DNA from 2 places in the Peribacillus sp. 05N428 genome. Region 1 is predicted to be linked to the other one. Evidence: riboswitches for the same ligand, from Rfam matches in the RefSeq annotation. Region 1 holds a riboswitch; the other holds the start of a gene.

What was found. A riboswitch is a leader RNA that binds a small molecule or an ion and turns the genes downstream of it on or off. The one in region 1 is predicted to bind glycine.
Region 2: linked by a shared signal. The riboswitch ahead of gcvT (glycine cleavage system aminomethyltransferase GcvT) and the one ahead of AC1DIV_RS11390 (amino acid permease) in region 1 are both predicted to bind glycine.

Annotation. Positions count from the first base shown of each region.
Region 1 covers NZ_JBFTMS010000009.1:107,166-111,350, reverse strand. Annotated here, with positions in the region: gene AC1DIV_RS11405 (hypothetical protein) at 1-96, opposite strand, end outside; gene AC1DIV_RS11400 (hypothetical protein) at 177-389, opposite strand; gene AC1DIV_RS11395 (amino acid permease) at 454-1,842, opposite strand; glycine riboswitch at 2,336-2,414, shown strand; gene AC1DIV_RS11390 (amino acid permease) at 2,623-3,966, shown strand.
Region 2 covers NZ_JBFTMS010000004.1:233,939-238,123, reverse strand. Annotated here, with positions in the region: gene gcvPA (aminomethyl-transferring glycine dehydrogenase subunit GcvPA) at 1-811, opposite strand, end outside; gene gcvT (glycine cleavage system aminomethyltransferase GcvT) at 829-1,935, opposite strand; glycine riboswitch at 2,076-2,161, opposite strand; glycine riboswitch at 2,165-2,252, opposite strand; gene AC1DIV_RS06180 (DEAD/DEAH box helicase) at 2,628-4,185, shown strand, end outside.

The sequences.
Region 1 (4,185 bases):
ACTCGTGAATTCAACGACTTTACCCGTGAGTTTCGCTGTTTTACTCGTGAATTCAACGTCTTCTCGTGAGTTTTGCTGTTTTACTCGTGAATTCAACGACTTTACTCGCGAATTTCGCTGTTTTACTCGTGAATTCAACGACTTTACTCGTGAGTTTCGCTGTTTTACTCGTGAATTCAACTTCTTCTCGTGAGTTTTGCTGTTTTACTCGTGAATTCAACGACTTTACTCGCGAATTTCGCTGTTTTACTCGTGAATTCAACGACTTTACTCGTGAGTTTCGCTGTTTTACTCGTGAATCCAACGACTTTACTCGTGAGTTTCGCTGTTTTACTCGTGAATCCAACGACTTTACTCGTGAGTTTCGCTGTTTTACTCGTGAATTCCACAATTGATCTACAAGGACAAAAAAGGCCCTTCTCGAATTAGAGAAGGGCTTTCTAATAGAATTTCTTATCCTGAAATCTCATCATCGGATTTAACGTCCAATGGTGTTCGTTTATCCATTTTCAGCATGTAATAACTTGCTATTACCAAGGCTAGGAAAACGATCCCGACAACCAAGGAAATCCTTGTACTAGGATTGATCCACATACCTACCAGCACCATCAGTAAAAAGGCTATTGTCGCATAGTTACTGTAAGGGGCCAACGGCATTTTGAACGGATGTTTCTCCATTTCAGCGGCATTTACCTTTCTGAATTTAAGCTCACTGATCAGTAAGACAAACCATGGAATCATCCCAGGTAAAACACTCGCACTGTACACATAAAGGAATACTTGCGGCGGTGCAAGATAGTTCAGGATAACTCCGATGCCCAATCCTAAAAGTACAGCGATCGTACAATATGCCGGCACTCCATTTTTAGATACTTTAGCAAAGATTTTCGGAGCTTGGCCATTCAATGCCAGTGTGTAAAGCATACGCCCTGCACTGAAAATACCACTGTTGCATCCAGACATTGCCGCAGTGATTACGACAAAATTGATGATGCCTGCTGCTGCTGTGATACCTATTTTAGCAAAGGTTGAAACGAATGGGCTGCCTAAGTCATCCAGTTGATCCCAAGGGAAGACTGTCACGATGACGAATATGGCACCAATATAGAAAATTAATATGCGCCATATGATTGATTGGATCGCTTTTGTTACGGTCTTCGTTGGGTCTTTCGCTTCTCCGGCTGTGATGCCGATAAGCTCAACGCCTTGATAGGAAGCCACGACAAGCGAAAGCGCAAAGAAGAATCCTGTCCAGCCTCCCGTAAAGAAGCCGCCATTTTCCCAAAGATTCGATAATCCAATCGCATCCCCGCCATTCCCTATTCCAAAGAAGATAAGGCCTAGGCCGGCAACGATCATCAATATAATCGTTATGATTTTTATAAGTGCAAACCAGAATTCAAATTCCCCGAAGGATTTAACGGAAATGAGGTTGGCCGCTCCCAAGATGAACATGGCGACCACACCTGGTATCCAGGCCGGTAACTCCGGGAACCAATATTGCATATACAAGCCAACCGCAATGATTTCGGACATTCCGACGATTACCCATTGAAACCAATTGCTCCAAGCAGTCATATAACCTGCCAAAGGATGTATATAGCTGCTCGCAAAGGTTGCAAAAGAACCTGTAGTCGGTTCTAAATAAAGCATCTCACCCATGGAACGCATGATGAAAAATATAAAAATACCTGCGATGGCATAAGCAAGCATTACAGAGGGCCCTGTCCATTTGATCGTGCTCGCCGATCCCATGAATAACCCGACACCGATGGTTCCGCCCAAAGCTATCATTTGAATGTGACGTGATTCCAGCCCTCTCTTTAATTCCTTGTTCGACATGTTTAACTCCCCCAGATGCAATATCGGTAATGCTTTTCTATCCTTACCACGAACTTATTAATTATTGCGGTTAGAAATGCTCTATCGAAAAAATATCAATAACACTTCATTTATGTTTTCTTATCTTATAATAGTAAATATTCTGTAAAAATACAATTGTATTTTTGAAATAAACAGTTGCCAAATATATCTTGGCAATTTTCCTAATCGAAAAATATCATTTTTAAAAAATGATGATCAATATTTCATAATAGTGATCATCCAAAAAAATAAATTTTTCAAGTACCTTTATAAAAATTAAGACCACTATTAAACTACAGATAATGCCTGTTTCCTTTCAAAAAAATTGTTGACCTACCGAAAAATAGATGATAGAATTCCAATATTATTTTATAAGCATAATGAATGATCAAGCAGTGGAAAATTATACTGACTGACTTTCTTCACAACCGCATAAAAGCAAGCGATGAATGCTATGGATGACACTATAGCAGGAGCAGCTTCTGGAGAGACTGTACAAGATGCAGCGCCGAAGGATTCACAATCTCAGGCAAAAGGACAGAAGAGTAACGAATGATAAAATTGTTATTCTGAACCCTTTAAGAGATTGGTATTATCCAATCTCTTTTTTTATTGTCCATTTTGTGGTTGGACTAAAAACAACAGCTTTAAAACCAATGGGAAAGGCAAAGCTGGACGAAAAAATTACGTCCCTCTCTCCAAGACCATGCAGGTAAACTCATTCACTACCAAGACTATAAAAAGACGGGGGCGTAAGAATTGGCAAAACAAGAATTAAAAAGAGATTTAAAAAATAGACATGTACAACTGATCGCAATAGGAGGAACCATTGGCACCGGATTATTTTTAGGTTCCGGAAAAGCCATACAATTGGCAGGACCTTCTATATTATTTTCTTATCTGATAATAGGGATTGCCTTGTTTTTTGTGATGAGGGCACTAGGGGAATTGCTCTTATCCAATGCAGGATATACATCATTCACTGAATTTGCAACCGAATATGTCGGTCCATGGGCCGGCTTCGTGACAGGGTGGACATATTGGTTCTGTTGGATCATGACCGCAATGGCCGATATCATAGCTGTCGGCGTCTATATGCAATATTGGTTCGATATCCCTCAATGGATTCCGGCTCTAATATGCCTAGTCATTCTGTTAGGATTGAACCTTTTGACCGTTAAGTTATTTGGTGAATTGGAATTCTGGTTTGCCATCATTAAAGTAATCACGATCATCGCCTTAATCGTCGTGGGTATCATCCTTTTGATCATCGGCTTCAATACCAATAGCGGAACGGTTTCCCTAACGAACCTATGGAATCATGGGGGCATGTTCCCTAATGGCATTTCTGGATTCCTATTATCTTTACAGCTGGTCGTCTTCTCATTTGTCGGTGTCGAATTGGTCGGGGTTTCTGCAGCAGAAACGGCAAACCCGAGAAAGAACATTCCATCTGCCATCAATAAAATCCCTGTCCGGATTTTACTTTTCTATGTTGGTGCACTATTCGTCATTCTCTGCGTCAACCCATGGACACAACTGGATGCCACGAGCAGCCCATTTGTAGAGGTCTTTGCGTTAATCGGCATTCCTGTCGCTGCAGGGATCATCAACTTCGTCGTTTTGACATCCGCTGCTTCTGCATGCAACAGCGGTTTATTTTCAACGAGCCGAATACTTTATACGTTAAGCAGGAATGGCGAAGCCCCTGCTAAACTGGAAAAATTAAATAAACAGGCTGTTCCGAGCAATGCCTTATTAACATCCACAATCGTTGTATCAATAGGGGCATTATTAAGCAAACTGATACCTGAACAGGCATTTACCGTCGTGACGACCATCAGTGCCATCTGTTTCATATGGGTATGGAGCATTATCTTGATTTCCCATATCAAATATTCGAAAACAAGGCCTGACCTAAGAGCAAAATCGACTTTCAAGACTCCTTTTACACCCTTTGTCAATTACGCCATATTAGGATTATTCCTGTTCATCCTTATTGTTATGCTATTCGCTGAAGCTACACGACTATCACTGCTCTTGACCCCAATCTGGTTCATACTTTTGGTAATACTATATAACTCTAGGAAAAAATATAGCTAAAGGAAATAAAGCCTTGAACTCACTATGAATTCAAGGCTTTATCTGTTTTATGAACTATCATTGTTCGGCTGTCTGCGCACTGCTGCTAAAATATATCAGGCAACTGCATTAAATTTTATATCAAAATAGTGTAAGCTAATATATATTATCGGACCTTTTCGGTCAGGTATGAATTTTCCATCCGGTTCGGTTCACACATCCATCAGTGGCATTGAAGAA
Region 2 (4,185 bases), on a different contig from region 1:
CTGGAATGCCGAATGGCTGAGCATCCCCCGTTACGATATCTGCACCGAGTGCACCAGGGGATGTCAAAGCTCCCAATGCAAGCGGATTACTGGAAACGATAAACATGGACTTGACGCCATGAATGATTTCTTCCATTTCTTTCAATGGCTCGATCCGGCCAAAAAAGTTCGGATATTGCACGATCACTCCTGCAATGTCATCATTCGCCAATTCACTTAAAGCAGCTAAGTCAGTCACACCGTCTTTATGGGGAATTTCGATCACTTCCACGCGTTGCCCTTTCGCATATGTCTTCACAACTTCTCTTGATTCAGGATGAACGGTTCCTGAAATGAGAATCTTCTTCCGCCTTGTCTGTCCTGAAGCAAGCATTGCTGCTTCAGCCAGCGCCGTCCCGCCGTCATACATGGAGGAGTTAGCCACATCCATGCCCGTCAATTCACATATCATCGTTTGATATTCAAAGATTGCTTGAAGCTCGCCCTGTGAAATTTCAGGCTGATACGGTGTATAAGCCGTATAAAACTCAGAACGGGAAAGAACATGATCGACGATGACCGGGGCGTAATGGTCATAGACACCCGCACCAAGGAAGGAAGCATAATTTTTAAGGTCCGCATTCTTTGCAGCAAGCCTTGATAATTCTTTCATTAATGCAGGTTCCGATTTAGCAGGCTTGATATCGTATTCTCCTTGAAAACGAACGCTTTCAGGGATATCATTGAAAAGTTCTTCAGCAGTTGATACCCCTATCGCTTCCAGCATTTCTTGTTTATCTTGCTCTGTCATGGGTAAATAACGATGTTTCATCTAATGACCATTCCCCTCTATTTACGTGGTTTTTTATAAAAAGGTGTTTGTATTATAACGGCTTTCAAACGTTTGGAACGGATTTCCACTTCGACCTCCGCATCCAGAACCGAAAATTCCTTATCGATAAGTACCAATCCAACGTTTTTCTTCAATGTTGGCGATTGGGTACCAGTCGTGACCTCGCCAATGACTTCATCACCGCTGTAGACCTTATACCCATGACGTGGAATGCCACGGTCAATCATTTCAATTCCCACAAGCTTGCGGGGAGCCCCTTTCTCCTTTTGCTCAGCAAGTACGGCTTTCCCGAAAAAATCAACTTCCTTATCCACTTTTACTGCAAAACCAATCCCGGCTTCTATCGGGGTGATGTCCGCTGAAAGCTCCTGCCCATACAGCGGCAGTTTCGCTTCAAAACGGAGGGTATCACGAGCACCTAAACCAATCGGCTGAACCCCCTCTTCCTTACCGGCATCCATAATCGCCTTCCAAAGGGCAGGGCCATTTTTACTGTCGCTATATATCTCAAAACCATCTTCACCAGTGTATCCAGTACGGGATACCAGAGTGGAGATACCGTTAATCATGACATGATCCTTGAACCTGAAAAATCCAATTTCACTTAAGTCAGTACTTCCTGATAGTTTTTGTAATATCTTCTCTGCAGCTGGTCCTTGAAGTGCCAGCTGTGTATAGTCACTGGATACATTCGTAATTTGGGCATCTTCCGTTAAATTAGCTTGCAGCCAATTGAAATCTTTTTCTGTATTCGCTGCATTGACCACGAGCAGATAGTCGTCCTCAGCCCTTTTATACACGATAAGATCATCAACCGTGCCTCCGTTTTCATAACACATGGCGGTATATTGGGCACCGCCTTGTTGCAGCTTTGATATATCATTGGTCAGCATCTTCTGTAAAAAGGAAAGGCTCCCAGGCCCCTTAACATCGACTTCCCCCATATGGGAAACATCGAATAACCCCGCTTTTGTCCGTACGGCTTCATGTTCATCCTTTATACCCGAAAATTGGACAGGAAGTTCCCAGCCGCCAAAATCAATCGTTTTACCTCCGTATTCACGATAAACCTCAAATAGTGGTGTTCTTTTTAAATTGGTCAAAAAATGACCCCCTTCAGATTTTTTAAAAAATTAATTGGCTTCATTATCAAAAGCTTCTTGTCATTACGCATCAGATACATCCTGATTCATGATGTGAAAAAAGCACAAAAAAGGACAGAGAAAGCCCGTTTGAGCTTTTTCTCTGTCCTGAAACCTGAAAGTTTACCTATGTAATAGGTTTTCCCCTTTGGTGGCCGCGTCCCATAACGGGCGGCGCTCTCCAGAGTTGCGTCCAATAAGAGTTCTTTTGCCTGAGAGATTCACTGCTAAGTTTGCTCCTTCGGCGCTACATCCGTAGTCTCTCCCCTTATCTTCACCCGCATATAAATGGTCTACCATTGAAAGGAAGCGAATAAGCCCCCAGCATCGGTAAAACCTTTGAACATAAATGGAATGCATTCTCTGCCAATTCTCCTAAAACTTCAGAAACCGTTTAACTGATCTCCTCGGTAATCTTGGATAAATTAGGAGCATATAGCCCATACTAAGAAAACGCGAACTGCAAAATCGATGTACAAACATTCTTTGCAGCGTTTGGAAATTGGAATTTTCTAAATATACTTATATCCTACCCTAAGAAACTTATCTCTGCAATAACTTTTGAAGAGAAATATTTATCTTACTTCACATATGAAATGTTCGGATTTTGACCTTATATTAAGGAAATTATGATTTAAGAGGGAGTTATTTCTATGAAAATCAATATATCCTTCAATTCTGAATGGAATGACGAGTTTCTGCAAAAGATGGAAAATGACGGTCCATGGGGAAATTGGGAACTTTATAAGTTGGCGGTTCAAATGGAGGAAAATCTTATCATCCCTGATTTTGAAGGTTTACAGGCGCCCAAGCACCTTCCTCAGTTAACCCCGCTTCCCCATCAATTGGAAGCGGCGAAGCAAGTAGTGGAAAAGATGAATGGAAAAGCTATTTTGGCTGATGAGGTAGGGCTGGGAAAAACAATTGAAGCAGGCTTGATCCTAAAAGAGTATATGATTAGGGGACTTGTAAAAAAAGTATTGATCCTTGTTCCGGCTTCCCTTGTCACACAATGGGCATTTGAATTGAATACCAAGTTTCATATTCCGGCAGTCGTTCAGAGAAAAAGTTATGTCTGGGACTCCTGTGATGTGGTCATTTCATCCATTGATACAGCGAAACGCGCTCCACATCGAGATATCATCTTTACTCAGGAATATGATTTCATCATTATTGATGAAGCTCATAAACTTAAAAATAATAAGACGAAGAACTATGAATTCGTCCAAAATCTGAAAAAGAAATTTTGTTTACTCCTGACAGCCACTCCGATTCAAAATAAAGTCGAGGAGATATTCCACCTCGTTTCGTTATTGAAACCGGGCCACTTGGGAAATGCCTCACTCTTTTCGGAAAAGTATAAAGGGAAAGGCCGGAACATAACTGAAGATGAACACCTAAAGGAACTGGTCAACACTGTCATGATTCGAAACCGGCGGGCCGATACTGGCATTGAATGGACAAAACGGCATGTGGAAACCATCACCATTGAATTTTCTCCAACGGAACAAGCATTGTATGATGCTGTTTCCAAATTCAAGCCAATTTCGGATGGATCAAAAGGAAGCGCCTTTTCGGCTCTCACTCTCCAAAGGGAAGCATGCAGCAGCAGAGAGGCTGTCTTTTATACATTAAAGAATATGAGAGATAAATACGATCAGCCTTCCCCTGATTTTTTGGCAAAGCTTGATGATTTATTTACTAAAGTGAATGAAACGGTCCAGAACTCAAAGGCTGAAAAAGCTTTGGAACTGATCAAGAAAATTGATGACAAAGTAATTATCTTTACGGAATATAGGGCGACTCAACTATATCTCCAATGGTACCTACAGCAGAATGGAATTTCTTCTGTTCCTTTCCGGGGCGGTTTTAAGCGCGGAAAGAAAGACTGGATGCGAGAATTATTCCAAAAGAATATTCAGGTATTAATCGCAACAGAAGCTGGCGGGGAAGGGATAAACCTTCAGTTTTGCCATCACTTGATTAATTTTGACCTGCCATGGAACCCAATGAGGCTTGAACAGAGAATTGGACGGATCCACCGCCTTGGTCAGGAAGAAGATGTGATGATTTATAACTTTGCCACGAAAAATACAGTTGAAGAACATATACTGAAGTTACTATACGAAAAAATAAATTTATTTGAAAAAGTAATCGGTGAATTGGATGATATTCTAACCAAACTGGATATTAACAACATTGAAGAATATT